One region of the Arthrobacter sp. P1_D4 genome, then DNA from elsewhere that is predicted to be linked to it. Evidence: riboswitches for the same ligand, from Rfam matches in the RefSeq annotation. Region 1 holds a riboswitch; each other region holds the start of a gene.
The links. Region 1 has a riboswitch for thiamine pyrophosphate ahead of thiC (phosphomethylpyrimidine synthase ThiC). Riboswitches for the same ligand answer to the same signal wherever they lie in the genome.

Region 1 (10,436 bases):
TGACCAGATGCTGTTCCGAGTTGTCCGGCAGCAAACCGACGAACGTCAGCCCGTCCTGCACCCAGGTGAAGGGGCCCTTGGCCTTTGGAGCCGCGGGGGCGAGCCAGCCCTGGCTGTCCCGGAACACCACCACGTCCCCGCGCTGGAGCGCCATGGGCTCGGGCACGAGCAGGTTCACGAAGATGCGGTCGTTCACATCGAGGGTGTTGACCATGGATTCGGAGGGGATGTAGAAGGCCCGGAACAGGAAGGTCTTGATCAGGAAGGACAGCACGATCGCCACGACGACCACCGTGGCAACCTCCTTCAGCCACAGGAAGAGCGGGCTGCGCCCTTCTCGGGCCTTGGCCTTCCTGGCCCGGCGGGATGTCGGATCGGCGTGGGCGGGGCCGTCGGCCCGCTCCCTCCCCGTCGGCTCAGGCGCGGTCGGCCCAGCCGCGGTCGGGGCGGGCGCGGTCGGCCCAGCCGCGGTCGGGGCAGTCTCCGACCGGGCAGTCTCGATACGGGCAGCCTGGATACGATCAGCGCGCTGCGCACCGGTGCTGTCGTCCTGCGACGCAGGAGCCGACGCCGGAGCAGGAGCCGGCGCACCAGCCGGTGGATCCGCCGGCTCGTCCGCGGGAATCGCCGAGGCGGTAACCCGGGGTCGGTCCTGGCCCTGCGGATCAGGAGTGCGCGGTTCGGTCTCGGGCATCTACTGTCCGTTCGTCGTCGTCGTTGTCGCAGCCGGTTCGGGCCGCGCTACTGCTGCAAATCTATCAAGCGGCCAGATGATCTGTACCGGCCTGCCAATGACGCGTTCCAGCGGCACCATGCCCCCGCCAGGGGCGCCCAGGAGGCTCCGGGAATCGGCGGACATCGAGCGGTGGTCCCCCATGAGCCAGAGCCGCCCGGCAGGCACCTGGACGGCGAACTTCACATCGCTCGGGGTGTCCCCCGGATACACATACGGTTCCGCAACTTGCTGGCCGTTGACTGTGAGCCGGCCGCCGGCGTCGCAGCAGACCACACGGTCGCCTGGCAGTCCGATGACGCGCTTGACATACGTGGTGTCGCTGCCCGCCAGGCCAAGCCAGCGTCCGGCTTCGGCGAGGGCATCGACCACGGGGCCGTTGCCACTGTTGAGCGGGGCAAAGGAACCGCGGCCGTCAAAGACGACGACGTCGCCCCGGCCCAAGGGCTTAGCTTGGAAGCCGGTCCGCGCCACCACGATCCGGTCCCCCGTGTGCAGGAGCGGCTCCATGGAGGCGGACGGGATGAAGAAGATGTCCACCCACAGGGAGCGGACCACGGCGCTGATGGCCACGGCGAGCACCAGGGCCAGCAACGCAAAACGCCAGCCCGGTTTCCTGGGCTGGCGTTTTGGCTGTTCCATGTTCCGTATCCCCTGGCGCTGTCGTGAACTAATGTGCGCTGTTGCGGATAGCTCCGGCGCCGCACTAGCTGACGCACCGGATACGGTCCGTGGATCCGCGGTGGAAGCCTGTCGTGGAAGACGAAAAAGCTTACTTGGCGGTCTGGAAGTCGCGCTTTTCCTTGATCTTCGCGGCCTTACCACGCAGGTTACGCATGTAGTAAAGCTTGGCGCGGCGCACGTCACCCTTGGAGACGAGCTCGACCTTGTCGATGATCGGGGAGTGCACCGGGAAGGTACGCTCTACGCCGACACCGAAGGAGACCTTGCGGACGGTGAAGGTTTCGCGGACGCCATCGCCCTGGCGTCCAAGGACGAAGCCCTGGAAGACCTGGACGCGGGAGTTCTTGCCTTCGATGATGTTCACGTGAACCTTGATGGTGTCACCCGCGCGGAACTCGGGAACATCGGTGCGCAGCGAGGCTGCATCTACGGAATCGAGGATATGCATTGATCCACTCCTGGTGAACGCCACAGGTCACTCACGTTGGGTTACGGCGGTCAGGGCCGGTGGCATGCGCCGCCCGCAAATTTCCGCCGAAAGTTTGTCAATCCGGCCCTGTCAGGAGTAGACGGGGCCGGGGTGCCGGGCTGTTGGTAGCGCTCCCCCTGTGGCAGGTTCGCAACCCAGCAGGCACAAGGACTAATTTTGCCACATTTTGTGCGGGTTAGCCCAATCCCGGCGGTTAGGCGTCGGGACGGCGCAGCAGGCGGCCGTCGACGACGTCGTACCCCAGGTCGGAGAAGGCCGTACGGTCCGCGCGGGGCAGCTTGCCGGCGTCGAACTCCACGAGGAGGTCGGGACGGCGTTCGGCGGTGCGCCGGTACTGCTCATGCCGGCGCCACTGGGCGATCTTGCCGTGGTTGCCGCTCAGCAGCACGGCCGGGACGTCCCGGTCCCGCCAGCTGGAGGGCTTGGTGTAGACGGGGTATTCGAGCAGCCCGTCCGAGTGGGATTCCTCCACGAGGGACTCGGGGTTGCCGACGACGCCGGGCAGCAGCCGGCCGATGGCCTCGACCATGGCCAGCACGGCGACCTCGCCGCCGTTGAGGACGTAGTCCCCCAGGCTCATCGGGCGCACCGTGAAGTGCTCCGCGGCCCACTCCAGGACCCGTTCATCGATGCCCTCGTACCGGCCGCAGGCGAACACCAACTGGTCCTCCTCGGCGAGCTGATGGGCGGTGGCCTGGGTGAAGCGCTCCCCCGCCGGTGACGGAACGATCAGGACAGGCTTGGCGGCACCGTCCGGGCCGGCAGACTCTGGGGTGCCGCCGTCGTCAGGGGCACCGGCGTCCCCGGACCGCCCGGCGGCCACGGCGGTGAGGGCCTGAGCCCAGGGTTCGGGCTTCATGACCATGCCGGCGCCGCCGCCGTAGGGGGTGTCATCGACCGTGCGGTGCCGGTCGGTGGTGTAGTCACGCAGGTCATGGACCTTGAGGTCCAGCAGGCCGTCCTGGCGGGCCTTGCCGATCAGCGACAGCTCCAGCGGGGCCAGGTACTCCGGAAAGATACTGACGACGTCGATTCTCATCTACGCGTTGCCCTGCTCTTCGGAGTTCCGGGCCGCGGCACCTTGGGCTTTGGGATCCTGGGCTGCGGGGTTTTGGGCCTCGGGGTTTTGGGCCTCGGGCGCCTCGTCCGTGTTGACTTCGAACAGTCCGGGCGGCGGGGTGACGAGGACGTACTTTTCAGCCACGTTAACCTCGGGCACAATCTGCTCGACAAAGGGGATCAGGACTTCCTTGCCGTCATCCGTCGTGACCACCAGCAGGTCCTGGACGGGCAGCGTGTGCAGCGCCGAGACCTTGCCGACCACATTGTCGCCCACGCGGACCTCCAGGCCCACGAGCTCATGCTCGTACCAGCCCTCGTCGTCGTCCTCGGCGCCGATGTCTTCGGTTTCGATGAACAGCTTGGCGCCGCGCAGGCCCTCAGCCTCGTTGCGGGTCTCGATCTCGTCAAAGGCCAGCAACAGGATGTCCTTGTTCCAGCGGGCGCTGAACACCGTCAGCGGCCCGGCCGAGCCGGGTTCCACGATGAACTGGGTGCCGGGGACAAAACGGTCGCCGGGCGCGTCGGTGAGCACCTGGACAGTCACTTCGCCGCGGATGCCGTGGGGCTTGCCGATTCGTGCCACCTGGAGCTGCATCTGTTCCTCTGTTCGGGGTTGGTGATTCTGTATTCTCTGGTGCGGAATAGCGGGAAAACAGTCCGGCCCCTCCACCATTATCTGGTGAAGGGGCCGGACTCAAGACAAGTAGTGCTGAAAGCGTTACCGGCGGCGGTCGGTGTCGACGACGTCGACCCTGACCGGCTCGCCGTCCGCCAGCGCCGCAACCACAGTGCGCAATGCGCGTGCGGTCCGGCCCTGCCGGCCGATCACCCGTCCGAGGTCGTCCTGATGAACGCGCACCTCGAGGGTTTCCCCGCGGCGGTTGTTCTTCGCACTGACCTTGACGTCCTCGGGGCTGTCAACAATCCCGCGGACCAGGTGTTCGAGCGCTTCTGCCAGCAATTTACTCAGCCTCGGTGGTCTCTGCTTCGGCGGCGTCGGCGGGAGCCTCGGCAGCTTCGTCCTTCTTGGCCTTCTTGGTGATGGCTTCCGGGATGATCACGGAACCCTTTTCCGGGGTAACGAAGGCAGCCTTGGGAGCCTTCGTCTTCAAGGTTCCCTCCTGGCCCGGGAGACCCTTGAACTTCTGCCAGTCACCGGTGATCTTCAGGATCGCGGCAACCTGCTCGGACGGCTGTGCGCCGACGCCGAGCCAGTACTGGGCACGGTCCGTGTCGACCTCGATGTACGAGGGCTCTTCGGTCGGGTGGTACTTGCCGATCTCTTCGATAGCACGGCCATCACGCTTGGAGCGTGAGTCCATGACGACGATGCGGTAGTACGGTGCGCGCATCTTACCGAAGCGCTTAAGGCGAATCTTTACGGCCACTTTTGTGGTCACTCCTGTTTCTGAAACGGGGTCGAGCCCGGCGTTCTGCACCCGTGGGGCGGGCCGTACTTGGGGGTTCTAAAGGACAAGATCCAGACGCGGAGAGAGGGGCCACGCAGATCGAGTACCTGTTCATTGTGCCAGATCACCGGCAGGATTTCGACTTGACACGAGCTTGGCGCACCACCGCGCGGCCTGGAAGCGGCCTCGAGGGCCGGTCAGGACGTCCAGACGAAGAGGCCGGACCTGGTGGCGGGGTCGACGCCGGCGGCGAGCTCGGCAATCCGGCGCACGTAGTCCCGGGCCTCGTCCGGACCGAAGGGCATGTCCTCCTCGGCGGCCCAGTTGGCGGCGACATCCTCCAGGACGTCACCCTCCCCTTCGGTTTCATAGCTGAGCAGTTCCGCCAGCGTGCGGACCATTGCCGCCGGGACGCCGAGCAGCGAGTCGCTGGCCACGTCGACCATGGCCAGTTCATAATCCGCGCCCGGGGCGTGCACGGCGACGCCGGCAAGGTCCCCCAGCCGCTCCACCTCGAAGTCGCTGATCTCCGGGATGCGGACGGCGCCCGGGGCGGCCGGACTGCCGTCTTCCAGTGCGCCGGCGCGCTCGAGGGCTTCTTCGTGGGTGGACACAAAGAGTTCGGTGAATCCCATGCAGCTGGTCCTTAGGGTTCGGCGGTCCGCAGACCGCTGTTTTCGACGTCGCTTCAGCCTAGCCGCTTCAGCACGGCCCAGCCCCGCCCGCTGGACATGCCCTCCCCTAACCCTGAGCACTGGACATATGGCATCTATGTCCATTCGAGACTGCGAGCAATGGACATGCCCCTCGCTGGCCCGGGGAACCCGACCCCGCCCGTGGACACGCCCTCCCCCGACCGCGAGCACTGGACATGTGGCAACTATGTCTATTCCCGGCTGCGAGCAATGGACATGTTCCAGTGTCCTGCTGGCGAAGTGTGGACATGTCCTTCGCTGGCCCCGGGGGAACCTTGCCCACTCCGGCGAAGGTCGCTGGCCATGCCCCGTCCTGACAGCAACCAATGAACATATGGCGTCTATGTCTATTCCCGGCTGTGGGCAATGGACATGCTCCGATGTCCCGCCTGGGAACAGTGGCCATGTCCCTCGCTGGCCCGGGGAACCCAACCAAGGCCCGCCGGCGAAGAGTGGACATGTCCTGTGCGCGCTGGACATGCCCAGCGACCAGCTTGCCGGGCAGAACTTCTAGCGCACGGCGACGCGGATCCGATTGCGCCACGGGTCCTCGAAGCGCAGCTCGGCGCCGGTGTGGTGGGATTCGACGCCGGCAGCCTTGAGCCGGTCGGCCAGGGCCGCGACGTCGTCGCCGGAGGGCACTTCGATGAGGACCTCGCCCAGGCCCAGCGTGTCGCGCCGGGGGCCCGCGCCGCGGCTGTTCCATACGTTCATGGCCATGTGGTGGTGGTATCCGCCAGCCGAGACGAACAGCGCCTGGCCGTGCCAGCCCGCGGTCTTCTCGAAGCCGAGCGTGCCGACATAGAACTCATGCGCCGACTGGACGTCGCCGACCTGCAGGTGGACGTGCCCGACGCCGGCGGCGGCCTGGCGCTGGCCGGCCACGGACTCCTCGGTCAGGTATTGCTGCAGGTAGCGCTGCGGCGGCAGGGCGAGACTGTCCATGACGACGTTCTTGCCCTCCCAGGACCACGCCGCCCGCGGCCGGTCCCAGTACAGCTCGATGCCGTTGCCTTCGGGGTCGTTGAAGTAGAACGCCTCGCTGACGAGGTGGTCCGCGCTGCCGGTGAAGGACTGGGGCTCGTACTGGGCCGCGGTGGCGATGGTGGCCGCCAGGGAGTGCTGGTCCTCGAAGAGGAGGGCGGTGTGGAAGAGCCCGGCCTCGCCGCGGGAAGGTAGAAACAGGTCCGGGGCAGGCGCCAGATGCACCAGCGGCTTCTGCTGGCGCCCAAGGTAGAGCCCGCCGTCCTGTTCGGCCACAGTCTCCAGGCCGAGGGCGCGCTGGTAGTAGTCGGTCATGAGCTTCATGTCGCCGACCTTGAGCATCACGGTGCCCATGGTGAGTTCGGCAGGAAGGAGGTCCTGGGTGCTGGCTTCTGCGATCATGGCAACGCTCCGTGGATTTGTTAGCCGCCGGCCTTCGGCGACTCTATAAAACTAAATTACTTGAAGCTTCAATTTATTCCTCATGGCCGCTTGGCTCCCGGTCTACCGGCAGCCCACGCAGCACGATATGCCGGATCCGGCGGAGCGTGGCCGGATTGCTCCGCGGATCTTCGGCCGTGACGAGGACATCAGCGCTTGCCCCTTCACCGATGGACTCCGCGCCGAGCCAGGTCCGCGCGGACCAGCTCGCGGCGTTGAGGGCGGCAGCGGCGGAAAGGCCGGCGGCGTGCAGGGCCTGGATCTCGTCCACGATCCTGCCATGGCTGATCACGCTGCCGGCGTCGGTACCGGCATAGATCGCCAGCCCGGCCTCGTGGGCTTCGAGGATCCGCTCCGCCCGGCGCTCCCACAGCGAGCGCATGTGGGCTGCGTAGCGGGGGAACTTGGCGGCCGCCCGGGCGGCGATGTCCGGGAACGTGGCGATGTTGATCAGGGTGGGCACGATCGGAACACCCTGTTCGAGGAAGCGCGGCAGGTGCCGCGGCAGCAGCCCGGTGGCGTGCTCGATGCAGTCGATCCCGGCGTCGAGCATGTCATCGAGGGTGTCTTCGGCGAAGCAGTGTGCGGTGACGCGGGCCCCCTCATCGTGGGCGGCCCGGACGGCGTCCTTGACCGTCCGGGCGGGAAAACTGGCGGCGAGATCGCCGGCGTCGCGGTCGATCCAGTCCCCCACGAGCTTGACCCAGCCGTCGCCCGCGCGGGCCTGCTTCCGCACGGCCTCGACGAGATCCTCCGGCTCGACCTCGACGGCCAGGCCCGGCAGGTAGCGCCGGGTCCTCGCGAGGTGCCGGCCCGAGCGGATGATTCGGGGAAGGTCCACGCGTTGCTGGAGCCAGCGTGTGTCGTGGACGGCGCCGGCGTCGCGGACCAGGAGCGTCCCGGCGTTGCGGTCCGCCAGGGCCTGGGATTCCGCGGTGTCCTCGGTAACGTCCCCGCCCGGGCCCAGGCCGATGTGGCAGTGTGCGTCCACGAGGCCGGGCATGACCCAGCCGTCCAGCACGAGCTCCGGCGCGGCCGCGGGCCGGCGAAAGGTCAGCCGGCCATCTACCGACCACAACCCGTAGCGGACCTGGTCCGCCGCCGTGAGGATGGGCCCGCTGAACTCGATGATGCTGGTCATGGCCTAAAGCCTAGCCCTCTGGCTCCGCCGTCCGCGTCACACTCGACGGCCGGCCGGAGGTGCGTGGTAGCTTCGTCTACGACCACACGGGTGCCCCTGCAGGGGCTGAGATCGGGCTGACGCAGCCCGCGACCGTTGAACCTGTCCGGGTAATGCCGGCGAAGGAAGTGAGTATTTCCGTGAACTCCCAAGTGACACAGCACAGCCCTGCCCACAATGAGTCAGCCCCCACTGGGCTAGCCCAGCACGGGTCTGCCGCAAGCCAGCCTCTGGCCCCCACACAGTCGCTGAAGTCCCACTCGCTGGCCTTCAGCACGGACCCGGAGCACGGCATCCGCGTGCCGGTGACCGAGATCGCCCTGGAACCCTCCCCGGGCGGCGTCCGGAACCCGCCGTTCCGGGTCTACCGCACTGCCGGCCCGGGCAGCGATCCGGTCCGCGGGCTGGAGCCGTTCCGCACCCCCTGGATTGAGGACAGGGCGGACACCGAACCCTACGCCGGCCGCGAACGCGAGCTGCTCGACGACGGCAAATCGGCGGTGCGCCGCGGTGCCGCGTCGGCCGAGTGGCGGGGCGGCCGGCCGGTGCCGCGCCGGGCCGTTGAGGGCAGGACCGTCACGCAGATGCGCTACGCCCGGGACGGTGTCATCACCCAGGAAATGCGGTTCGTCGCGCTGCGCGAGAACTGCGATGTGGAGCTGGTGCGCAGCGAGGTGGCCGCGGGCCGCGCGATCATTCCCAACAACGTCAACCATCCCGAATCCGAGCCGATGATCATCGGCAAGGCGTTCCTGGTGAAAATCAACGCCAATATCGGGAACTCCGCCGTGACCAGCTCCATCGCCGAGGAGGTCGACAAACTCCAGTGGGCCACGCAGTGGGGCGCGGACACCGTCATGGACCTCTCCACCGGGGACGACATCCACACCACGCGCGAGTGGATCATCCGCAACTCCCCCGTCCCCATCGGAACGGTCCCGATCTACCAGGCACTGGAGAAGGTCAACGGTGAGGCGAACGCCCTGACCTGGGAGATCTTCCGGGACACCGTGATCGAACAGTGCGAGCAGGGCGTGGACTACATGACCATCCACGCCGGCGTGCTGCTGCGGTATGTGCCGCTGACGGCCAACCGGGTCACCGGCATCGTGTCCCGCGGCGGTTCCATCATGGCCGGCTGGTGCCTGGCGCACCACCGGGAGAACTTCCTGTACACCCACTTCGACGAGCTGTGCGAGATCTTCGCACGCTACGACGTCGCCTTTTCCCTGGGCGACGGGCTGCGGCCCGGCGCGACGGCGGATGCCAACGACGCGGCACAGTTCGCCGAACTGGACACCCTGGCCGAGCTCACGCAGCGGGCCTGGGACTTCGACGTGCAGGTCATGGTGGAGGGCCCCGGGCACGTGCCCTTCCACCTCGTCCGGGAAAACGTGGAGCGCCAGCAGGAACTCTGCAAGGGCGCCCCGTTTTACACACTCGGGCCGCTCGTCACGGACATAGCACCGGGCTATGACCACATCACCTCGGCGATCGGCGCCACCGAGATCGCCCGCTATGGCACCGCGATGCTCTGCTACGTCACGCCCAAGGAACACCTCGGGCTGCCGAACAAGGACGATGTGAAGACGGGCGTGATCACTTACAAGATCGCGGCCCATGCCGCGGACCTCGCCAAGGGCCACCCCGGCGCGCACGAACGCGACGATGCCCTGTCCAAGGCAAGGTTCGAGTTCCGCTGGCGGGACCAGTTCGCGCTGTCCCTGGACCCGGTCACGGCCGAGGCTTTCCACGATGAGACGCTTCCCGCGGAGCCGGCCAAGACAGCCCACTTCTGCTCGATGTGCGGTCCGAAGTTCTGCTCCATGCGGATCAGCCAGGACATCCGGGACGAATACGGTTCAGCTGATTCGCAGGCGGCCCTGGCGCAGATGGCGGCCGGAATGCGGGCGAAGAGCAACGAGTTCCGCGCCTCGGGCGGCAAGGTCTACCTGCCGCAGCCCTCGGTGGGAGGACGCGCAGCTTCCTAGGAGGCCCGGGCGTGCTGGTGCCGGCTGACTTCGGCGATGTAGGAGCGGATGGCCCGGTCCCCTTCGGCTGAATCCTGGGGCCGGTGCCCTCCTGGTGCCGTGCGGTGCAGGGCGCCGGTCTCGCGCAGGTAGCCGGCGATTTCCTCATACAGCGGTTCCCAGCCGCCGGTCAGCACCAGGGTCGGCACGCCCGGCACGATCTGCAGCGGTGCTTCCCACGGCGGCGCCTGCAGGCGGAGCCGGCGCGCAGCCCGGAGGGCCTCCGGCGTCGTGGCCCCGGGGGCGTCCGCCGCGAACGCGCGGCGGATGAACTCCCGCTGGAAGTCGTCGTCGCTGAGGTTGTGGCGGACGTCGAAGAGCGGCTGCATCAGGGCCCGGTGCGCGGCGGTGGCCGGGAGCTCCGCGGTCAGGGACAGGCAGGCCGGTTCCACCAGGGTCAGCGACTGGACGAGGTCGGGCCGTTCGACGGCGGCCATCATCGCGGCGATCGCGCCCTGCGAATGGGCCACCACGTGGCCGCCGGCCTCGCCGCGGCCGTCGTCTGCTAGCGACGCGAGCACGATGGCGGCGTCGGCCGCGAAGTTGGATTCGAGCGGTTCCGCGACGGCGTCAAACCCGTGCCGCCGCAGGAACAGGGCGTCGTAGTCCAGCGCCATTCCGTGCTGTTTTGGCCACGCGGCGGCGCCGAAGCTGCCGTCCCCATGGACGAAGACTACGCGCTGCTTGAACATTGTCTAACCCTATGGCACTTCAGTGCTGATGCCGCC
Region 2 (10,436 bases), on a different contig from region 1:
TCCACCCGGCCGCGCGCCCGCATAAGCGCGTTGGCGCCGTCGCGGCCGTATTGGTCCACGGTCTGGACGGCGTCGGCGGGCAGGCCCACCGATTCCAGCGCATCCCGGAGGATGGTGATCAGGGCGGCGTTGGTGGCAGCGGCGGCGGATCCGCCGCGCAGGATGACGGCGTTGCCGCTCTTGAGGGCCAGTCCGGCGATGTCGACCGTGACGTTCGGCCGGGCCTCATAGATCGCGGCCACCACGCCCATGGGTACGTTGATCTGGCGCAGGCGAAGCCCGTTGGGGAGGGTCTGGCCGCGCACCACGTTGCCGACGGGGTCGGGCAGGGTGGCGAGGTTTTCCAGTGCGGCGGCGAGGGCCGTGATGCGTGAGTCGGTCAGCGTCAGCCGGTCCAGCAGGGCGGCGCTGGTGCCGGCGGCCCGGCCGGCCGCGACGTCCTTGGCGTTGGCGGCCAGGATCTGGTGCTTGTGATCCACCAGCGCCTTGCCGACGGCGCGCAGGCCCCGGTCCTTCCAGGCCCGGTTGGCGCGTGCCATCCTGTGGGCGGCGTGGCGTGAGCGGTCTGCGACCGCGTGGACGGCTGCTTCGGTCTCCGTTGCCGTGCCCGGGACCGCTGCCGGATCCGGTACCGCGGCGAACCCTTGGGCGGGCGCGGCGTTATCGGCAGGAACGGTGCCGGCAGGCACATCAGTCACGGCAGCGGAAGTCAGGGCCTCAGTCATGCTTCCAGTTTAGGCGTCGGGGGAACCTAGACCAGCACCAGGTCGTCAACATGAACAACTTCGCGGTCATATCCGCGGCCCAGTGCCCTGCCGAGCTCATGGGTGGAGCGGCCCAGCATTTGGGGCAGCTCGGCGGCCGAATAGTTGACCAGCCCGCGGGCAATCACGGTGTTGTCCACGGACACCATCTCCACGGCGTCGCCGGCCTCGAAGTCGCCCTTCACCGCGGCGATTCCGGCCGGCAGAAGCGAGGTGCGGCGGTCGCGGACGGCCTTGACGGCACCGTCGTCGAGCACCAGGGTGCCGCGCACGGATGCCAGATGGGCCAGCCACAGGAGCCGGATCGGCTTGCGCGCCCCGTTGACGGAGAACCATGTGCCCACGTCCTCGCCGGCCAGCGCCGCGGCCGCATTGGCCGTGGATGTTACGAGGGCGTGGATGCCCGAACCAGCGGCGATGCTGGCGGCTTCGACCTTGGTGACCATGCCGCCCGTGCCCACACCGGCCTTTCCGGTGCTGCCGATCGAGACGCCGTCGAGGTCGTGGGGGCCGGACACATGCGGAATCCGCTTGGCGCCGTGCGACGGCGGACCGTCGTACAGGGAGTCGACGTCGGACAGCAGCACGAGTGCGTCGGCGCGGACCAGGTGTGCCACCAGGGCCGCGAGGCGGTCGTTGTCGCCAAAGCGGATCTCGTGGGTGGCTACGGTGTCGTTTTCGTTGACCACCGGGACAACGCCGAGGTTCAGCAGCCGGTCCAGCGCGCGGAACGCGTTGGTGTGCTGGCTGCGGCGCATGAAGTCATCGGCGGTCAGCAGCACCTGGCTGACGGTAACCCCGTGCGCGCCGAAGGCGTGGGTGTAGCGGGCCATCAGCAGGCCCTGGCCCACACTGGCGGCGGCCTGCTGGGTGGCGAGGTCGCGGGGGCGCTTCTCGAGGCCGAGCGGGGCGAGACCGGCGGCGATCGCACCGGAGGACACCAGGATGATCTCCGCGCCCGCGTTGCGCTTGTGCGCCAGGGCGTCGGCGAGCCCGGTCAGGGCCTCTTCGGAGATCCCGCCCTTGATGGACGTCAGCGAGGACGAGCCCACCTTGACGACGATCCGGCGCGCCCCGGACAGCGCGGTGCGGTCCGGGGCGTTGATGGTCTGGGCACCGATGTTTTGGGCACCGATGTTTTGGGCACCGATGTTTTGAGCGCTGGGCGGCTGGGACCCGTGCTCGACGACGGTCTTACTCGTCATCGGCTTCGCCCAGTCCACTCTCCTTGAGCGGCTGCCGCGCGCGGCGGCCGCTGACGGATTCGGTCCAGATGCCGGCCTTGCGTTCGGCTTCGAGCTCGGCGCGGGCGGCGGCCTTGGCGTCGCGGCGTTCCTGCTGTTCGTCGCGCTTCTGGCCACGCGTCGGGCGGTCGCCGATGTCGGCGAAGCGCACGTCGGTGCCGCGGGGCGAGGCGAGCAGCTCGGCACCGGCCATCATGGTCGGCTCCCAGTCGAAGACGACGCCGTCGTCCTCGCCGATGACCACCATGTCGCCCGGCTTGGCGCCCTGCTTGAACAGTTCATTTTCAACGCCGAGCTTGGCCAGGCGGTCGGCGAGGTAGCCGATCGCCTCCTCGTTGGTGAAGTCTGTCTGCTTGACCCAGCGCACGGGCTTGTCGCCGAGGACGCGGAAGAGCGGCTCGAGGTTCTTTTCTTCGCGGCGGATCGTGAAGCCGGTCTCGTTGACGGCGCGGGGGCGCAGCACGGGGGCGTGTACCTTCGGCGGGGTCGCGGCGACGGCGTCGCGGGCGGCCTTGACGATTTCGGCCATGGCGAAGCCGAGCTGGCGGAGGCCTTCGTGGCTCGTCGCCGAGATTTCGAAGACCTTGTAGCCCCTGGATTCGAGCTCCGGGCGGACGAACTCGGCCATGTCCTTGCCGTCCGGCAGGTCAACCTTGTTCAGGGCCACGAGGCGGGGGCGGTGGTTCAGCGGAACGACCTCGCCGTCGGACCCGCTGTAGCTCATGTCCACAGCGTACTTCTCCAGCTCGGCCTCGATGATGGCGAGGTCGGAGAGCGGATCGCGGTCCGATTCGAGCGTGCCGCAGTCCAGCACGTGCACCAGGGCGGCGCACCGCTCGACGTGGCGCAGGAAGTGGTGGCCCAGGCCCTTGCCCTCGCTGGCGCCCTCGATCAGGCCGGGGACGTCGGCAATGGTGAAGCGGACTTCACCGGCCTGGACGACGCCGAGGTTGGGGATGAGGGTGGTGAAGGGATAGTCCGCGATCTTGGGCCGGGCGGCGGACATGGCGGCGATCAGGCTGGACTTGCCGGCGGAGGGGAAGCCGACGAGGGCGATGTCGGCGATGGACTTCAGTTCCAGGACGACGTCGCTGGATTCGCCTTCGATGCCGAGCAGCGCGAAGCCGGGCGCGCGGCGCTTCTGTGAGGACAGGGAGGCGTTGCCGAGGCCGCCAATGCCGCCGGCGGCGGCGATGTATTCGTCGCCTTCGGCCACGAGGTCGGCGATGACGTCGCCGGACTTGGACTTCACCACGGTGCCCACCGGCACCGGAAGGATCAGGGTTTCGCCGTTTTTGCCGCCGCGCCAGTCGCCCATACCGGGGCCGCCGTTGGTGGCGTGCCGGTGGGGCGCGTGGTGGTAGTCGAGCAGGGTGGTGGTCTGGGGGTCCACGCGAAGGATGACGTCGCCGCCGTTGCCGCCGTTGCCGCCGTCGGGACCGCCGAGGGGCTTGAACTTCTCGCGGTGGACGGAGACACAGCCGTGACCGCCGGTACCGCCGGATACGTGCAGTACTACCCGGTCTACAAAGCTCGCCACGTGGATCTCCTCAGTGCTGTTCCCCGGACCCCCAAAGGGGCCCAAGATGATTGTAATGCGGTTAAAACACCGGTGGAGCGGACCTAATGGCCCGCCCCACCGATTTAGAACTTATTGTTACTCTGCAGCTGCAGCAGCCACGATGTTCACAACGCGGCGACCACGGCGGGTGCCGAACTCGACAGCACCGGGGGTCAGGGCGAACAGGGTGTCGTCCCCGCCGCGGCCTACGCCGGCGCCCGGGTGGAAGTGGGTGCCGCGCTGGCGGACGATGATCTCGCCTGCGGAAACTACCTGGCCACCGAAGCGCTTGACGCCGAGGTACTGGGCGTTGGAGTCACGACCGTTGCGAGTGGAACTCGCGCCTTTTTTATGTGCCATTTGAAATGCCTGCCTTCAAAAATTCTGGGGAATCTGCTGGAACCTGAACAGTAACGAAGAGTTACTTGATACCGGTGATCTTGACCTTGGTCAGTTCCTGACGGTGGCCCTGACGCTTCTTGTAACCGGTCTTGTTCTTGAACTTCTGGATGACGATCTTCGGACCACGGAGGTCTTCGAGGATCTCAGCCGTAACCGTTACCTTGGCCAGGTCCGCAGCAGCAGACGTGACTTTGTCACCGTCCACCAGGAGCAGTGCGGGCAACTCAAAGGTGCTGCCGGCTCCACCGGGGACGCGGTTCAGGGTAACGAAGTCTCCAACGGAAACCTTCTCTTGGCGGCCGCCTGCGCGGACAATCGCGTACACCACTGGGGAACTCACTTCTCTCGACGTTTATTACTAGATTTGCGTGCGGAACCAGGGGCCAAATTGTTTGGACCGGCTCACGCTGTGCCTCAACGCCGGTGGATTCCCCGGGGGAACCCATGAGCTACCCCCGGAACAAATCCATTTGGAATTCCAAGTGGACTGTTCTCAGGGTCATAACCCAAGTGTTGGCGTAAGCACCGAAGATCTAGAATACGCTAATTTTGCCTTCGGCCGCAAATGAGGCTGGTTCCGGCGGGTAGTCCGTGATAGGCGCCACAGTGTCTTGATGCAAAGTCCCCGCCAATGTTCTTGGCCGGGATCTTGACCATCCTGAGCTGTGTTGCCGCAACGACTTCCGGAACCGTGCCCCACCATCGTACCGGTAGTCCGGACCAGCTCGCGTCAGGCGTACAGCCGCGGCGCGTCGAAGAAGTCCACTTCGTAGCGCGATGACTGCCGGAAGGCCAGGGCCATGGCCTCCCGCTCGCTCTCCGATGCCCGCCCGGCCGCCGTGTCCGTGTACGCGATGGCCTGCCTGGTCGCGGCGGCGAAGTCCTCGTCGGCGTAGGTCCGCAGCCAGCCGGCGTAGGGGTGCTCCCCGGGGGCGCCGCCGGCCAGGAACTCCCGGTGCAGCGTGGAACCGACCTCGGCGTAGAGCCAGAAGCAGGGCAGCGCCGCCGCCACGAGGACGCCATAGCTGCCGGAGACCGAGGCGGCCAGCAGGTGGTCCACATACGCTTTCGTGACCGGGCCCAGGGTGGAGGCCGTGGGGCGGGCGCTAAGCCAGGACCGGTGCAGCTCGGATTCGACTTCCAGGCAGGTCTGCGCCGAACGGGCCCAGAACAACTGCTCGGCCTCGGTGGGGGCAATCGCCGCGGCCCGGGCCAGGACCCGGGAGTAGCCGTTGAGGTAGATGGCGTCCTGGGCGAGGTAGTACGCGAACTCGTGCTCGGGCAAGGTGCCGTCGGCCAGTCCGCGGACGAAGTCCAGGGCGTAGATCGCCTCAAGATCGCCCGCGGCTCCTGCGCGCAGGGCTGCGGCGAACTCCCCCGCCGCCGGACCGTGCCCGGCCGGGCGGTGCTGGCCGCGCTGGCCGTCTTTGAGGGCCTGCCCGCCCTGGAGGTGCTGGAGGTGGTGGAAGTGGTGGACCGGGCCGTTGCCGGTGCCGACGTCCAGGGCCGAGGCTTCTCGGAGCGCGCCCAGCAGCCACGGTTTGACTTCGCGCAGCGCCGCTTCCCAGTCCCCCACCCGGGCCTGCACGGTGGCCATAGCCGAGGACAGGGAGCAGCCGGTGCCGTGGCTGTTGCGCGTCGCGATCCGCTCCCCCGGCACCACCACCGTTTCCTGGCCGAGCAGGCCGCCGGTGTTGACCAGTGCGTCCGGGCAGCCGTCCGTGTCGCCGTTGCCGGCGGCGTGGCCGTCGGCGCCGGCGCCGTGGGCATGCCCGCCCCCCGGCCCGCCGCCCTGGAGGTGTCCGCCCTTAACCAGGACAGTGGTGCCGGTCAGGGCGGCCAGCCGCTTGCCCTGCGCCAGGGCCTCGGACCAGTCGGCCACGACGGGCTCCTTGAGCAGGATGGCGAGTTCGGCGAGGTTGGGCGTGATGAGGTCCGCCAGCGGCAGGAGGCCCTGCAGGGCGGCCTCGGCGGATTCCTGCAGGAGCCGGTCCCCGCTGGTGGCGACCATCACCGGGTCCAGGACCACGACGGCGGGGCGCACCTTTTCCAGCCAGACGCGGACGGCTTCGATCACGGCGGCGTCACCGAGCATGCCGATCTTGACGGCGTCGATGCCGATGTCGTCGCTGATGGCGTCCAGCTGCGCCGTGAGGAACGCCGCCGGGGGAACGTGGACGGCGCGCACGCCCTGGGTGTTCTGCGCTGTCAGGGCGGTGATGGCGGCCATGCCGTAGCCGCCGTTCGCCGCGATGCTCTTCAGGTCGGCCTGGATTCCGGCCCCGCCGGAGGGATCGGAGCCGGCGATGGCCAGCACACGGGGAATGCGCGGCGGGGCCGGCAGAGACTCGCTGTGCAGAAAATTGAGCGGGAGGAACTCGGACGGATTCGGTCTCGCGGACAAGGCAGACATCCCTTCGCCGGTGCTAACCGGACAGGTTCAACGGGTCTGGATCTCAGCCGGCCCGATGCCCGGCACCCCGTGTCAGTGTTCCAGCCTAGCCGCTGCCACCCTGCGGACCCGTTAACGCACGAGCGGGCCCGGGCCTGGGCGGACGTATGTTACGTCTGCCCCGACCCGGACCCGCAACCCGACCAGTCGAAATAATGACCGGACGGGGACGTGGTCAGTCGCGGAGGACTACAGCTCCGACGCCGGCACGCCGACGCCGAGGATGATCGGCTCGTTGCCGGCCGGGAGGGACGCAGGCCTGGCCGCAGCGGGAGCCTTGGCCTCGTGGACCGATCCGGCCGCGGCCGGCCGGGTTGCCTCTCGGTGCTCCACGGAGGTTTCGTTGGCTGCGCCCTGGGCGCGGCTGGCACTCCGGTTGCGGCGTGCGCGGCGGCCGCGCAGCGTCGTGGTGTCAGCTGTGCGTGACGCCGGCGCCTCCGCAGCGCGGACGGCCGCCGGCGCCTCGGGCGCCGTGGCTTCCGGTGCGGCAACAGCCGCTGCCTGACCGGCCGCCAGGCCGGCGGCCTGGTCCGGCTTGCCGGCCTCTGCTTCGCCCAGGTTTGCGAAAGCCTCGGTCAGCAGGTCCAGGGTCAGGGCCGGTGACGGCGCGTCCTCCGCGTGCTCGACGAAGGGCAGGGCCACCTGCTCGCCGCCAAACGTCAGCACCGTTGCGGGGCGGCCGGCTGCCTCGTCGGCGGCTGCGAGCTGCGTGACGGCGTCGACAGCGGCCTGGCGGGCCCCGGCGTCGCTGGCTGCGGCTGCCTCCCCGTCGTGCAGGTGCGCGGCATGCGCTGCGGCAGCGATGTTGGCCAGCGCTGCCCGGGTGGCCTCGGCCTTGGCGTGGCGTTCGGCCTCGGTGGGTTCGGCGTGGACGGGCGCGGGTGCGGCCGGCGCGGTCTCTCCGCCCTGGCCTCCCCTGCCGCGGCGACGGCTCTTGCGTTCCGGTCGGGCAGCAGGCTGCGCCTCGGTGCGCGGCACATAGTGCTCCGCGGCGACCGTGTTGGCGCGGCGGTGCTCCACCGGCTCGTCGTGGGTGACGATGCCGCGGCCCGCACATGTTTCGCACTGTTCGCCGAAGACTTCCAGCAGCCCGGTGCCCATCCGCTTGCGGGTCATCTGCACGAGGCCCAGCGAGGTCACCTCGGCCACCTGGTGCTTGGTCCGGTCCCGGCCCAGGCACTCCACCATGCGGCGCAGCACGAGGTCGCGGTTGGATTCGAGCACCATGTCGATGAAGTCGATCACGATGATGCCGCCAATGTCGCGCAGGCGCAGCTGCCGGACGACTTCCTCAGCCGCTTCCAGGTTATTCTTGGTGACGGTTTCCTCAAGGTTGCCGCCGGAGCCGGTGAATTTGCCGGTGTTGACGTCGACCACGGTCATGGCTTCGGTGCGGTCGATCACGAGCGAACCGCCCGAAGGCAGGAAGACCTTCCGGTCCAAGGCCTTGTGGATCTGCTCGTCGATGCGCCAGGCCGCGAAGATGTCCGTGTCCTTGGTCCACTTCTCGAGCCGGCCCACGAGGTCCGGTGCGACGTAGGTGACGTAGGCCTCGATGGTGTCCCAGGCTTCCTCGCCGGAGACGATCAGCTTGGAGAAGTCCTCGTTGAAGACGTCCCGGACCACCTTAATGGTCAGGTCAGGTTCGCCATAGAGCAGCTCGGGGGCGAGGATCTTGGTGGACGTCGACTGGCTCTCGATGCCTTCCCACTGCGCGCGGAGGCGGTTGATGTCGTGCGTCAGCTCTTCCTCGGAAGCTCCCTCGGCCGCGGTGCGGACAATGACGCCCGCGTCCTCGGGCAGGCGGTCCTTGAGGATCCGCTTGAGGCGGTTGCGTTCGACGTCGGGCAGCTTGCGGGAGATGCCGGTCATGGAACCGCCGGGCACGTACACGAGGTACCGGCCGGGCAGTGATATCTGGCTGGTGAGACGGGCGCCCTTGTGGCCGACCGGGTCCTTGGTGACCTGGACCAGCACGGAGTCGCCGGACTTCAGCGCGTTCTCGATGCGGCGCTGCTTGCCCTCGAGGTTGACGGACTCCCAGTTCACTTCACCGGCGTAGAGCACGGCGTTGCGGCCGCGGCCGATGTCCACGAAAGCGGCTTCCATGGAGGGCAGCACGTTCTGGACCTTGCCCAGGTAGACGTTGCCGATCAGGGAGTCCTGCTGGGTCTTGGACACGAAGTGCTCGGCCAGGACGCCGTCCTCAAGGACACCGATCTGGATTCTGTCGTCGCGCTGGCGGACGATCATCTGGCGGTCCACGGACTCGCGGCGGGCCAGGAACTCGGCCTCGGTGATGACGGTACGGCGGCGGCCGGTGTCGCGGGATTCGCGGCGGCGCTGCTTCTTGGCTTCCAGGCGGGTGGAGCCCTTGACGGATGTGACGCGGTTGTTCACCGGCGCCTCGGCCATGGCCCGCGGCGCACGGACGCGGGTCACCGTGTTGGGCGGATCGTCGCCTTCCCCGCCGGTCAGCTCCAGGTCCTGGTCTCCACGGCGACGGCGGCGGCGGCGGCGGGAGGTCACACCGTCTTCGAGGATTACCTCGGAGCCTTCGTCGCCCTCTTCTTCGGTGCCTTCCGACTCGGTGTCGGACTCGGCAGAGGTGCGGGTGCGGCCGCGCCGGCCGCGGCTGCGGCGCCGACGGCGATTGCCGGCGTCCTCGTCCTCGTCGCCTTCCTCGTCCTCGGGCTCAGCTGCTGCGGCGGCAACGGGGGCCGGACGCACCACAGTGCTCAGGTCCGGGGCCTGGAAGATGACGGAAGTGAGGGCACCCGGTTCCATGAACAGCGACGCGGCCGGGCTTTCCTCGGGGCGGGCTTCCGGCTCTTCAGGCTGGGCTGCGGCGGCTTCCGCGGTGGGTGCTTCCGCCGCGGCGGCTTCTTCGGCCGGGAATACTGCCGCGGGTGCTTCTTCGGCCTTCGGGGCGGCCTTGGCACGGCTGGCACGGCGGCGGACCGGCTTCTCTGCAACCGTCTCTGCGGCCGTTTCTGCGGCGGCAGCTGCGTCAGTGCCAGCTGCTGCCGGGGCCTCAGCCGCGGCAGGTGCGCCGGCTTCGGCGTCGCCGGCGAAGGCAGGCAACGGTTCCGGGGCTGCTACAGCTTTCCGGGTCCGGGTGCGCCGCGCGGGCGCCTTGGCCGCAGTCTGGGCTGCAGCAGTTTCAGATACAGCAGCTTCGGGTTCAACAGTGTCAGATCCGGCTGCTTCGACGTTGGCCGGCTTACGGCGGCCCCGGACGGGCTCATCTGAACCGGCCGCGTCGGCCAGGGCCGCGGCTTCGGCAACAGCCTCGGCCGCCTCCGCGGCGTTGACCTTGGCGACGGGCGCCTTCCGGCGGGTCCGTACGGCCCTCTTCGGCGCTACCGGAGCCTCTGCTTCCGCAGTTCCCTGCGCTTCCCCGGTGACTACTAGTTCTTCGTTTCCGGCTACTACCTGGTCATTATCCATATGTGGCGACACTCCTGCCCCTGATGCGCCGCCACATTCGGCGCCCCTTGGGGGCAAATATGCGTCAACACCCGCAGGCATTGACAGAAGTCAATTGGATACCCTCAGGTTCGCACCGGCAGTGGGGTGCGGCAGCCCTGGAGGGCCGGCGAGATTGTTTTGGAACCCGTTGACCTACACGCCACAACCAGGTGCCGTCCAATGGCATTGCGGGACAGCTGGAATCAGAGGATCCGCAGCTCCCTGCTCATCATTGGCGGTCTTGAAACAAAATCGCCGGACCGGAATCCGGATGTGGATCGGGTTCCAGCCACGATCATTGTCTCACAGGAGCCGTGAAAGCAGGGGCAGGCGGGGCCGGAAGTGCAGCAGGTGCGGCCGGGCGCGGCGGGCGGGGCCGTTCTCCGGCGCTGTTCAGCCTCCGGCGTTACAATCGGGGCAAGAAGTACCCGGTCAAGACGACTAAAAAAGGACTCAATTTCCATGCCCAGCATCTCCAGCACTGCCGGCGACGCGACCGTGCACCAACCGGGTTCCGGCCCGGCCCCTGCGGCGCGGCCCCT
Region 3 (10,436 bases), on a different contig from region 1:
CCGACATCATCCCCGTCGTCCTCGGCGGCGAGGGCCAGGTCCTGGACATCGGCCGCGCCTCCCGCGTCTTCCCGCCCCACATCCGCAAGGCCATCACGGCCAGGGACCGGGGCTGCGCCTTCCCGCAATGCACCATCCCGGCACCCTGGTGCGAGGCCCACCACATCACCTACTGGTCCCGCGCCGGAACCACCGGAACCGGCAACGGAACCCTGCTCTGCTCCCATCACCACCACGTGATCCACAAGGAACACTGGAGCATCCAGATGCGCACCGGAATCCCCTGGTTCATCCCGCCACCCCACCTCGACCCCGCCCGGACACCCCGACGGAACACCTACTTCCGGCCCGACCAGTAGCGCCCAGTTATTTAGGTGCTCGTTATGTAGGTGCCCGCTTTCGGCCATGACGGCCTTGTGCGAGCCATGCGGTGAGGACTCGTTGGGGTTCTTGGGGATGCTGGCCCGGGGAACCGGGCCAGCCCGCCCAATCCCGGGAGGCTTCAGAGGAACGACGTTAGAGGAACTCGGCCCGGCCTTCCATTGCCGAGGACGCCAGTGCGTGTTCCCGCCGCGGGATCCTGCCGGCCGCTTTCGCTAGCCTGCCGGCGATGACGGCATGTTTGAAGGCCTCGCCCATGAGCACCGGATTCTGCGCACGGGTCACCGCCGTAGCCAACAGCACAGCGTCGCAGCCGAGTTCCATCGCCAGGGCAGCGTCCGAGGCCGTGCCGATCCCGGCATCCAGCACCACGGGCACGGACGCGCGCGAGACGATCAGCTCGATGTTGTGCGGGTTCAGGATGCCCAGTCCGGTGCCGATCGGGGCGCCCAGCGGCATCACGGCCGTCGCGCCGAGGTTTTCGAGCCGGAGGGCAAGCACGGGGTCGTCGTTCGTGTAGGCGAAGACCTTGAAGCCTCGGGCCACGAGCTGTTCGGTTGCGTCCACGAGTTCGACGGCGTCCGGCAGCAGTGTGTGCTCGTCGGCAATGACTTCGAGCTTGACCCAGTCCGTTTCCAGGGCCTCCCGCGCAAGTTCGGCGGTCAGGACGGCGTCCTTGGCGGTGAAGCAGCCTGCCGTGTTCGGCAGCACCCGGATCTGATGGTCCTCGAGCAGCTGGAACAGCGAGCCCGTCTCCGCTGGCGAATAGCGGCGCATCGCCACCGTGGTCAGCTCCGTCCCGGACGCCACCAGCGCCGCCCCGAGCCCGTCCAGGCTCGGGGCACCGCCGGTTCCCATGATGAGGCGGGAGCCGAGCCTTACGCCGTCGACCACGAACGGATCGGCCACCGCACCGGTCATGGGGACAACATGTGTTCCTGCGAATGTCGTCTCGTTCATGCTGGTCATCCTCCCTGGACTGCCGTGACGAGTTCGACGTCGTCGCCGTCGGCGAGGGCCGTGGCGTGCCACTGGCTGCGCGGCACCACTTCGGCGTTGCGGGCGACGGCGACACCGAGCTTCCGCCCGTCGGCGGCGCGGCCGTCGGGGCCGATGCTCCGGCCCGTAAGCTGGGTGACGAGTGTGGAGACGGAGGCGCCGTCGGCGACGCTCTGCTCCGTTCCGTTAAGTCGGATGTTCATGCTGCTTCCTTCTTGGGGCTGTCCCCGGACGTAACCGGGATGCGGGAAAAACGGTCCGGGCGGAACCCGCCCCAGCGCGGGTCCGGCGTGAAGTCCATGAGTTGCCGGCACACGGCGGCGGCGGGGGGGGTCAGCAGGACGCCGTGCCGGAAGAATCCTGTGGCGATGATGAGTCCCGGGACGTCCCCGCCGTCCGCTCGTGCGACCCGCCCCAGCAGCGGGGCATTGTCCGGAGTGCCGGGCCGCGCCCGCGCCGTGGCTTCTAAAAGCTCCAGCTCGGCGACCGCAGGCACCAGCTGCTGGGCATCCCGCAGCAGCTGGTAAATACCGCCGGCGGAAACCGCGTGCGGATCCGACGGTCCATCCTCCCGCTGGGTGGCCCCGATCACCACTGTGCCGTCCTGGCGGGGGACGATGTACACCGGGATGCCGCGCACCATGCCCCGCACGGTGGCCGTGAGCAGCGGCTGCAGATGCGGAGGCACGCGAAGCCGGAGGATGTCGCCGTAGACGGGCCGCAGCGGCAGCGCCAGCCCGGCCGGAAGCTCCTCGAGCGCGGCGGCGCCGAGCCCGTTGGCCACCACGGTCTCCGCAGCCCGCACGGAACCGCCGCCGGCCAACCGCACACCCGCCACCTGTCCGTCCTGCCACAGCAGGCCCGCCGCGCGCCGCCGGACGAAGCTGCCGCCTTCCGCACCGAGTACGCCGGCGAGCCGGGTGATCAGCAGGCGGGGGTCCACCTGGTGGTCGGCCGGGATGTCGAAGGCACACGAGATGCCGGGACTCAGCAGGGGCTCCCGGGTGCGCGCCTCGCGCACTGTCAGTGGCTCCACGGCCAGGCCGCATGCCTGCTGGACTTCCCTCAAGTCCGCGAGCGCGCGCCGGTCCGCCGCGTCGGCCCCCACCGCCAGGGTCGGCGTCGTTAAGTAGCCGGTACCCGCCGGGGAATCCGCGCCGGCGGCACCGGCGTCGAGAGCCGCAGCGAATCCTGGCCACAACCGGGAGGCCTCAAGCATCAGTTCCAGGAGCTGCTCCTCCTGGTAGTGCAGTTCACTCACGGGGGCCAGCATGCCGGCGGCGGCCCAGCTGGCTCCGCTGCCGGGAGCATCATCGATCAGGACCACGGATCGGCCCGAGCGCATGGCCTCGAACGCGATGCCATGGCCGATCACCCCGCCACCGATCACGGCCACGTCGGCACTCGTATCCCCCGCGATGATTCCCTCTGCGGTACCGGGCCCTGTGTCACAAACCTGGGCGGCGGCGTCATTTGCGGCTCCGGCTGCACGGCCTGCTCGTGTGCCCATGAAAAATTCCTTCCCTACGCCGGTACTAGCCGGATCAGGTCAAGCGGTCGGCTCTGACGCCCTCTCAGCCGGGCAGCGGCGATATGGCTGCTGCGGGCTCCCGCGGTATGCGCCCAGTTTAGAGGAACTAGGCTGGTCCCATGAGCCAGGACCCTCTCCACACCACCGCCCGCCTCTATCTCTGCACCGACGCCCGCAGGGACCGCGGCGACTTCGCGGACTTCGTGGACGCCGCCTTCGCCGGCGGCGTGGACATCATCCAGTTGCGCGACAAGTCGCTCGAGGCCTCCGAGGAGCTGGAACTGCTGGAGGTCCTGCACACCGCGGCGCAGCGCCACGGGCGGCTGTGGGCCGTCAATGACCGGGCGGACATCGCCTCCCTGTCCGGAGCTCCGGTGTTCCATGTCGGCCAGAAGGACATTTCGCTCGACGCCGCCCGCGGCTTTCTCGGCAAGGATGCCGTGATCGGCCTGTCCACCCACAGCCCGAAGCAGGTGGACGCCGCCATCGCTGCCGCGCCCGGCCGCAGAGGGCTCGATTATTTCTGTGTGGGCCCCGTGTGGGCGACGCCCACCAAGCCCGGACGCGCCGCCGTCGGCCTCGATCTGGTGCGCTACGCCGCCCAGGCGATCGGCGGGGCGGACGCGGAGGGAACCGGCAGGGTCAACGAAAGCGTGCTGCCGTGGTTTGCGATCGGCGGGATCGACCTCAGTAACGTGGAGCAGGTAGTCGATGCCGGTGCCCGGCGGATCGTTGTGGTCCGGGCGATTACCGAGGCCGCTGATCCGGCCCACGCCGCCGGAGCCTTGCTGGCGGCGTTGGACGCCGCCGCATCCTAAGCAGGTCCCCAGCCCGTAATGCCGGCCGGCACTGAAACTATCCGGCGAGACCCAGCTCCGTCATCCGGCGCGCGTGATTCGCTGCGAGTTCGGCCGCCAGGCCGTTGACCAGCGCCCGGGCGCCGGCGTCGTCCAGCCCCGACAGTCCGCCGAGGAACGCGTGCTCAGCGCTGACACGCTGGGCGTGGTTCAGTACCTCCCCCAGCAGGCGCCTGGCCCACAACGCCAGGCGCGACGCCAGCCGGGGGTCATCGGCCAGGGCCGCCTTGAGGCGCGCCTGCAGCACGGCCGTGGACTCACCGGTGGAGCGGACCTGTCCGATTAACTCACGGGTCGCGGCGTCGACGTACCGGCCTACGACGCCGTAAAAGTCCGCGGCGACCGTGTCGATCACGTAGGCCTTCATGAGGGCCTCGTACCAGTCCGACGGGCGCGTGCGTTCGTGGAAGTGGTCCACCGAGGGCTGGAACGGCAGCATGGCGGCCTCCGTATCCAGGCCCATGTGCTCGAGCCGGGTCCGGACGAGTTCGTAATGCTGGAACTCGACCACGGCCATCCTGCCCAGCACCGCACGGTCATGCAGCGTGGGCGAGTACCGGGCACTCGAGGACAGCCGCTCGAAGGCGGAAAGCTCGCCGTACGCCAAGACTCCCAGCAGTTCGGCAAGGAAGCTGTTGTAGAGGGCAGGATCGTCCGCAGTTGCGCTCATCATCCAAGACTAATAGCGGAAATCGGGCTACCCTGATTTTCGTGTCCCATCATCGCCTGACCCCCAGTGTCCACGAGCAGCAGAACCAGCTTGCCGGGGCCCTCAAGGCGTTGCGCACCACGCTGGAACTGCCCGGCCCGTTCCCCGAAGTTGTGCTCCGCGACGCGGAGGCAGCAGTGGCCGAGCACAAGCTCCCGGACCTTGACCTCACGCATGTCGAGTTCGTGACCATCGATCCGGCGTCGTCCACCGACCTGGACCAGGCCCTCTTTATCGAACGGAGCGACGGCGGCTACAAGGTCTTCTACGCCATCGCCGACGTCCCCTCCTTTGTCGCCCCGGGCGGGGCGCTCGACGCCGAAACCCGGCGCCGCGGCCAGACCTTTTACACCCCGGACGGCCGGATTCCGCTGCATCCGGAGATCATCAGCGAGGCCGCCGGCAGCCTGCTCGCCGGGCAGCTGTGCGCGGCGTTCGTCTGGGAGTTCGAACTCGACGCCGCGGCAGAGGTCGCCTCGGTCCTCGTGCGCCGGGCACAGGTCCGCAGCCGCGCGAAGCTCAACTACAAAGGCGTCCAGGCCGAGCTCGACGCCGGCACCGCGGCGCCCGTGCTGCAGCTGCTGAAAGAAGTAGGGCTCAAACGGGTGGAACTGGAACGCCTGCGCGGCGGCGCGAGCCTGAACATGCCGGAACAAGAGATCCAGCAACTGCCCGACGGCGGCTACCGGATCGTGGCGGCCCCGCCGCTGCCGGTGGAGGACTGGAACGCCCAGATTTCACTCATGACCGGGATGGCCGCCGCGGCGCTCATGCTCCAGGGCAAAGTCGGCATCCTGCGCACCATGCCCGCCCCGGACGAGGCGTCACTGCGCCACTTCCACCGGCAGACCCACGCCCTCGGCAAGCCCTGGGACGGGGAAATGCGCTACGGCGAGTACCTGCGGACCCTTGACCCGACGGACCCCCGGCAGCTGGCCATTGTGCATTCAGCAGGGATGCTCTTCCGCGGTGCCGGATACACACCCTTCGACGGCACAGTGCCCAACGCCGCCGTCCAGTCCGCCATCGGCGCCGCCTACGCCCATTCCACGGCACCGTTGCGGCGGCTGGTCGACCGCTTCGTGCTGGTGATCTGCGAGGCCCTGAGCAACGGCACCGAGGTTCCTGCCTGGGCCAGGGAGGCGCTGCCGTCCCTCCCTGCCATCATGGGCACCTCGGACCAATTGGCCGCGAAACTGGAGCGGTTGTCGCTGGACACCGTTGAAGCGGCGCTGCTCGTCAACCACGTCGGCCAGGAATTCGACGCTGTCGTCATCTCCGGTCCCAAGCCGGCCAAGGGCACCAACGGCACCAGCAACGGCAACGGCGGGAAGACCAACGGCAACGGAAACGGCCCGTCCGGGATCGTCCAGATCGCCGAGCCCGCCGTGACCGCACGATGCCCCGGCGAACTGGAACCGGGCACCAAAGTCCGGGTCCGGGTGGTGTCCTCGGACATCGCCACACGGGAAATCCAGCTGGAGCTCGTGGGCTGACGGCCCGCTGGCGGTCCGCAGGCCGTCCCGACGCCGTCCCCACGCCGTCGCCAGCCAGCGCTCCCGGTGCCCTCCCGGTCACTTCCCGAGGCGCAATCACCCGCCCAGTCGAGGATCCGCGGCTTGTACAGCTAGACTGAAGAGGTAGAAATGGATGCCCGGTCGTTGATTTCCATGATTTTCGAATTCAACAAGCCCGCCCCTACGCGATCTTGAGATACACCCGCTGGTCCCCAGTGCCAGCATTTAGATAGCCCGCGATCGGCTTCCACTGGAATTGCTTGCGCGCCTGAGCGTGCTCCGGAACGGCCACCACGGCCGCCCCCGTTGAGCAAGCAGCGCAGCCCAAAATGAATAAGGAAACTCCCCTGTGAGTGAATTGCACACGCACCAGCTTCTGACCGATGAGTCCGGCACGGAGACCATCGAGCCCGAAGAGACCATCATCTCGGACGAAAAGCCGCACGAGATTGCCGAGAAGACCTTTGCCGACTTCAGTGTCCGCGCGGACATCGTGGAGTCCCTGGCCGACGCCGGCATCACCCACCCCTTCCCGATCCAGGCCATGACCCTGCCGGTCGCACTGGCAGGGCATGACATCATCGGCCAGGCCAAGACCGGTACTGGCAAGACGCTCGGCTTCGGCATCCCGGCGCTGCAGCGCGTCGTCGGCCGCGACGACGCCGGCTTCGACAAACTGGCCGTTCCCGGCGCCCCGCAGGCCCTGGTGATCGTCCCCACCCGCGAGCTCGCCGTCCAGGTAGCCAAGGACCTCGAAAACGCCGCAAAGAAGCGCAACGCCCGCATCGCCACCATCTACGGTGGCCGCGCTTACGAGCCGCAGGTCGAGGCGCTGCAGAACGGCGTCGAGGTTGTCGTCGGCACGCCCGGCCGCCTGATCGATCTCTTCAAGCAGAAGCACCTGAGCCTGAAGAACGTCAAGATCGTCATCCTCGACGAAGCCGACGAGATGCTGGACCTCGGGTTCCTGCCGGACGTCGAGACCCTGATCGCCGGCACGCCCGCGGTCCGCCAGACGCTCCTGTTCTCCGCCACCATGCCCGGCCCGGTCATCGCCATGGCCCGCCGCTACATGACCCAGCCGACCCACATCCGCGCCGCGGACCCGGACGACGAGGGCCTGACCAAGCGCGACATCCGCCAGCTGATCTACCGTGCCCACAGCATGGACAAGGTGGAAGTGGTAGCCCGCATCCTGCAGGCCCGCGGACGCGGCCGGACCATCATCTTCACCAAGACCAAGCGCACCGCCGCGAAGGTGGCCGAGGAACTGGTGGACCGCGGTTTTGCTGCGGCCGCCATCCACGGTGACCTCGGCCAGGGCGCCCGCGAACAGGCGCTGCGCGCCTTCCGCAACAACAAGGTGGACGTCCTCGTTGCCACCGACGTCGCCGCCCGCGGCATCGACGTCGACGACGTCACCCACGTGATCAACTACCAGTGCGTCGAAGACGAGAAGATCTACCTGCACCGCGTCGGCCGCACCGGCCGTGCCGGCAACAAGGGCACCGCCGTGACCTTTGTTGACTGGGACGACATGCCGCGCTGGGGGCTCATCAACAAGGCCCTCGGCCTGAGCTACCCCGAGCCCGTGGAAACTTACTCGTCCTCGCCCCACCTGTTCGAGGAACTCGACATCCCCGCAGGCACCAAGGGCCGTCTGCCGCGCGACAAGCGTGTGCTGGCCGGGGTCGACGCGGAGGTCCTCGAAGACCTCGGCGAGACCGGCAAGAAGAACTCGCGCACCAGCGCAAAGGACAGCGGAAGGGACGGCGCAAAGGACGCCAGCCGCACTAGCAGTCGTGACGGCGCCCGTGAAGGCAGCCGCACGAGCAGCCGTGACGGCGCCCGCGAGGGCAGCCGCACCGGCGGACGTGACTCGCGCCGCAGCGGCACCGAAGCCGGCGGACGCTCCGGCGACCGCCGTCGCCGTCCCGCCGAGGCCGATGCCGCCACGGCGTCCACCGCGAACGGACAGGGACCGGAAGCTGCCGCCGCTCCGGCGAAGGCCCCCACCGAGGTGGACCGGGCGACCCGAGCCCGGCGCCGGACCCGCACCCGCCGCCGCAACGGCGAGGTAGTGGCCGGCGGCGACGCACAGCCGAGCGGCGCCGAGGCCTAATCCCCTCCATGACTGACACCGTCTGGGCGCCGGACGGCAGCAACCTGGTGGTTCACGCGGACAACGCGGAATACCTCCCCACGCTGCCGGACGGCGCCTTCACACTGATTTACGTGGACCCGCCCTTCAACACCGGCCGGGTCCAGCGGCGCCAGGAAACCAGGATGGTGCTCAACGCCGGCGGCGAGGGTGACCGAGTCGGGTTCAAGGGCCGGTCCTACGACACCATCAAGGGCGCGCTGCACAAGTACGACGACGCGTTCAGCGATTACTGGTCCTTCCTCGAGCCCCGGCTCGTGGAGGCCTGGCGGCTCCTGGCCGACGACGGCACCCTGTACCTGCACCTGGACTACCGCGAGGTGCACTACGCAAAGGTGATGCTGGACGCGATCTTCGGCCGCGAATGTTTCCTGAACGAGATCATCTGGGCGTACGACTACGGTGCACGGGCCAAGTACCGCTGGCCCACCAAGCACGACAACATCCTCGTCTACGTCAAGAACCCGGCAAAGTACCACTTCGACAGCGCCGAGGTGGACCGTGAGCCCTACATGGCGCCCGGACTGGTGACCCCCGCCAAGCGCGAGCTCGGCAAGTTGCCCACGGACGTGTGGTGGCACACTATCGTTTCGCCGACCGGCAAGGAGAAAACCGGCTACCCGACGCAGAAGCCGGAGGGGCTGATCCGCCGCGTGGTTGCTGCCTCGAGCCGGCCGGGCGACTGGTGCCTGGACTTCTTCGCAGGTTCCGGCACGCTCGGGTCCGTGGCCGCGAAACTCGACCGCAGGTTCGTGTGCGTGGACCAGAACCAGCCGGCCATCGACGTCATGGCCAAGCGCCTGGCCGCGCAGGCGCAGTTCACGTCTTTCCCGACGGTCTGACCCGCCGCCCTCACCGCGCCCCGCCGTTCCCGGGGCCGGGGCGGCTTTTCAGCGCACCACGTGCGAGCCTGTGCCCAGTTCCTCGATCCGGGCAAAGACTTCTGCGGAGGTCAGGTTCTCGCCCAGCAGGTTCGGCTTTCCCGCGCCGTGGTAATCGGAGGACCCTGTGACCAGCAGGCCATAGCGTTCGGCGATGCGGCGCAGGAACGTCCGGCCCTCCTCGGGGTTGTCCCGGTGGTAGATTTCCAGGCCGGCCAGACCGGCGTCGATCATCTCCCGGTAGGTCCCCTCCCCCACGATCCGGCCGCGGGCGGATGCCACGGGGTGGGCGAACACCGGGACGCCCCCGGCTGCACGGACCAGTTCGACGGCGAGCGCCGGCTCCGGCGCATAGTGCTGGACCCAGTAGCGCGAGCGTGCTGTGAGGATGGAACCAAAAGCCTCGGCCCGGTCTTCCACCACACCGGCCGCGACGAGCGCGTCGGCGATGTGCGGGCGGCCCAGGGTGGCCCCCGGCGCGACGTGGTGAATCACGTCGTCCCATGTCAGCGGGTAGTCCTCCGACAAAAGGGTGACCATCTTCTGCGCCCTCGTGTGCCGGGCGTCCTTGGACTTGGTGATTTCCTCAAGCAGTCCGGGATGCGCGGGGTCGTGGAGGTAGCTGAGCAGGTGGACGCTGATGCCTTCCGCGGTGCGGCAGGAGATCTCCATCCCCGGGACCAGCGCGACCCCGGCTTTCCGGGCGGCGACGGCGGCCTCCGCCCACCCGGCAGTGGAATCGTGATCGGTCAGGGCGATGACGTCGAGGCCCGCGGCGGCGGCGGACTCCATGACGCCGGCCGGCGCCTGGGTGCCGTCGGAAACGTTGGAGTGCGCATGCAGGTCGATCCTCACCTCACCAGCCTAGTAGATGGCAGGATCCAAAGCCTCGGCCCCGTCGTGCCGGGGCCCTGCAGCGGCCCTGCAGCGCGAGCGCGCCGTTGGCCTAAGCCGCGGCGCTGGTGAGACTATGGGACGGTGAACGATGCAGATAACACCCTAGTCTCCGCTTCCCAGCCCCTCGAAGAGCGCGTCAACAACCGCTCGCAGCGGCCCAGCTCCGACGCCTTCAAGGCCTTCATGGCCAGCAACTGGGCGCCGGCCTCGCAACAGCTCCCCGAGCGGGACGCCGTCGCGGGCCACGCCGCAGGCCGGCGCCGCTCCATCTCAGGCCAGTTCAAAGGTGAACGCCTGGTCATCCCCGCCGGTCCGCTGAAGGTCCGCTCGAACGACTGCGACTACCGCTTCCGGCCGCACTCCGCCTTCGCGCACCTCACCGGCCTCGGCCTGGACCACGAACCTGATGCGGTTCTGATCCTGGAACCGGTCGCGGAGGGCACCGGCGACGACGGCGGAAACCACCACGCCACGCTGTACTTCCGCCCGTTGGCCGGCCGCGA

Region 2: it holds a riboswitch for thiamine pyrophosphate, as region 1 does, so the genes downstream of both, AC1D0A_RS04625 (bifunctional hydroxymethylpyrimidine kinase/phosphomethylpyrimidine kinase) here and thiC (phosphomethylpyrimidine synthase ThiC) in region 1, are expected to answer to the same signal.
Region 3: it holds a riboswitch for thiamine pyrophosphate, as region 1 does, so the genes downstream of both, thiO (glycine oxidase ThiO) here and thiC (phosphomethylpyrimidine synthase ThiC) in region 1, are expected to answer to the same signal.

The regions. Positions count from the first base shown of each region.
Region 1 covers NZ_JBFUAU010000012.1:76,856-87,291, reverse strand. Annotated here, with positions in the region: gene lepB (signal peptidase I) at 1-694, opposite strand, end outside; gene lepB (signal peptidase I) at 695-1,375, opposite strand; gene rplS (50S ribosomal protein L19) at 1,506-1,865, opposite strand; gene trmD (tRNA (guanosine(37)-N1)-methyltransferase TrmD) at 2,101-2,946, opposite strand; gene rimM (ribosome maturation factor RimM) at 2,947-3,564, opposite strand; gene AC1D0A_RS13285 (RNA-binding protein) at 3,688-3,930, opposite strand; gene rpsP (30S ribosomal protein S16) at 3,932-4,357, opposite strand; gene AC1D0A_RS13275 (hypothetical protein) at 4,576-5,013, opposite strand; gene AC1D0A_RS13270 (VOC family protein) at 5,584-6,459, opposite strand; gene AC1D0A_RS13265 (amidohydrolase family protein) at 6,533-7,639, opposite strand; TPP riboswitch at 7,716-7,823, shown strand; gene thiC (phosphomethylpyrimidine synthase ThiC) at 7,819-9,669, shown strand; gene AC1D0A_RS13255 (alpha/beta fold hydrolase) at 9,666-10,400, opposite strand.
Region 2 covers NZ_JBFUAU010000003.1:74,477-84,912, reverse strand. Annotated here, with positions in the region: gene AC1D0A_RS04650 (glutamate-5-semialdehyde dehydrogenase) at 1-725, opposite strand, end outside; gene proB (glutamate 5-kinase) at 752-1,969, opposite strand; gene obgE (GTPase ObgE) at 1,959-3,548, opposite strand; gene rpmA (50S ribosomal protein L27) at 3,666-3,929, opposite strand; gene rplU (50S ribosomal protein L21) at 3,991-4,299, opposite strand; gene AC1D0A_RS04625 (bifunctional hydroxymethylpyrimidine kinase/phosphomethylpyrimidine kinase) at 4,702-6,384, opposite strand; TPP riboswitch at 6,367-6,464, opposite strand; gene AC1D0A_RS04620 (Rne/Rng family ribonuclease) at 6,613-9,873, opposite strand; gene AC1D0A_RS04615 (vitamin K epoxide reductase family protein) at 10,357-10,436, shown strand, end outside.
Region 3 covers NZ_JBFUAU010000009.1:288,624-299,059, reverse strand. Annotated here, with positions in the region: partial or broken gene AC1D0A_RS11510 (HNH endonuclease) at 1-359, shown strand, start outside; gene AC1D0A_RS11505 (thiazole synthase) at 517-1,302, opposite strand; gene thiS (sulfur carrier protein ThiS) at 1,347-1,583, opposite strand; gene thiO (glycine oxidase ThiO) at 1,580-2,890, opposite strand; TPP riboswitch at 2,884-3,004, opposite strand; gene thiE (thiamine phosphate synthase) at 3,031-3,729, shown strand; gene AC1D0A_RS11485 (ferritin-like fold-containing protein) at 3,767-4,441, opposite strand; gene AC1D0A_RS11480 (RNB domain-containing ribonuclease) at 4,480-5,973, shown strand; gene AC1D0A_RS11475 (DEAD/DEAH box helicase) at 6,344-8,116, shown strand; gene AC1D0A_RS11470 (DNA-methyltransferase) at 8,125-8,997, shown strand; gene AC1D0A_RS11465 (PHP domain-containing protein) at 9,046-9,891, opposite strand; gene AC1D0A_RS11460 (aminopeptidase P family protein) at 10,015-10,436, shown strand, end outside.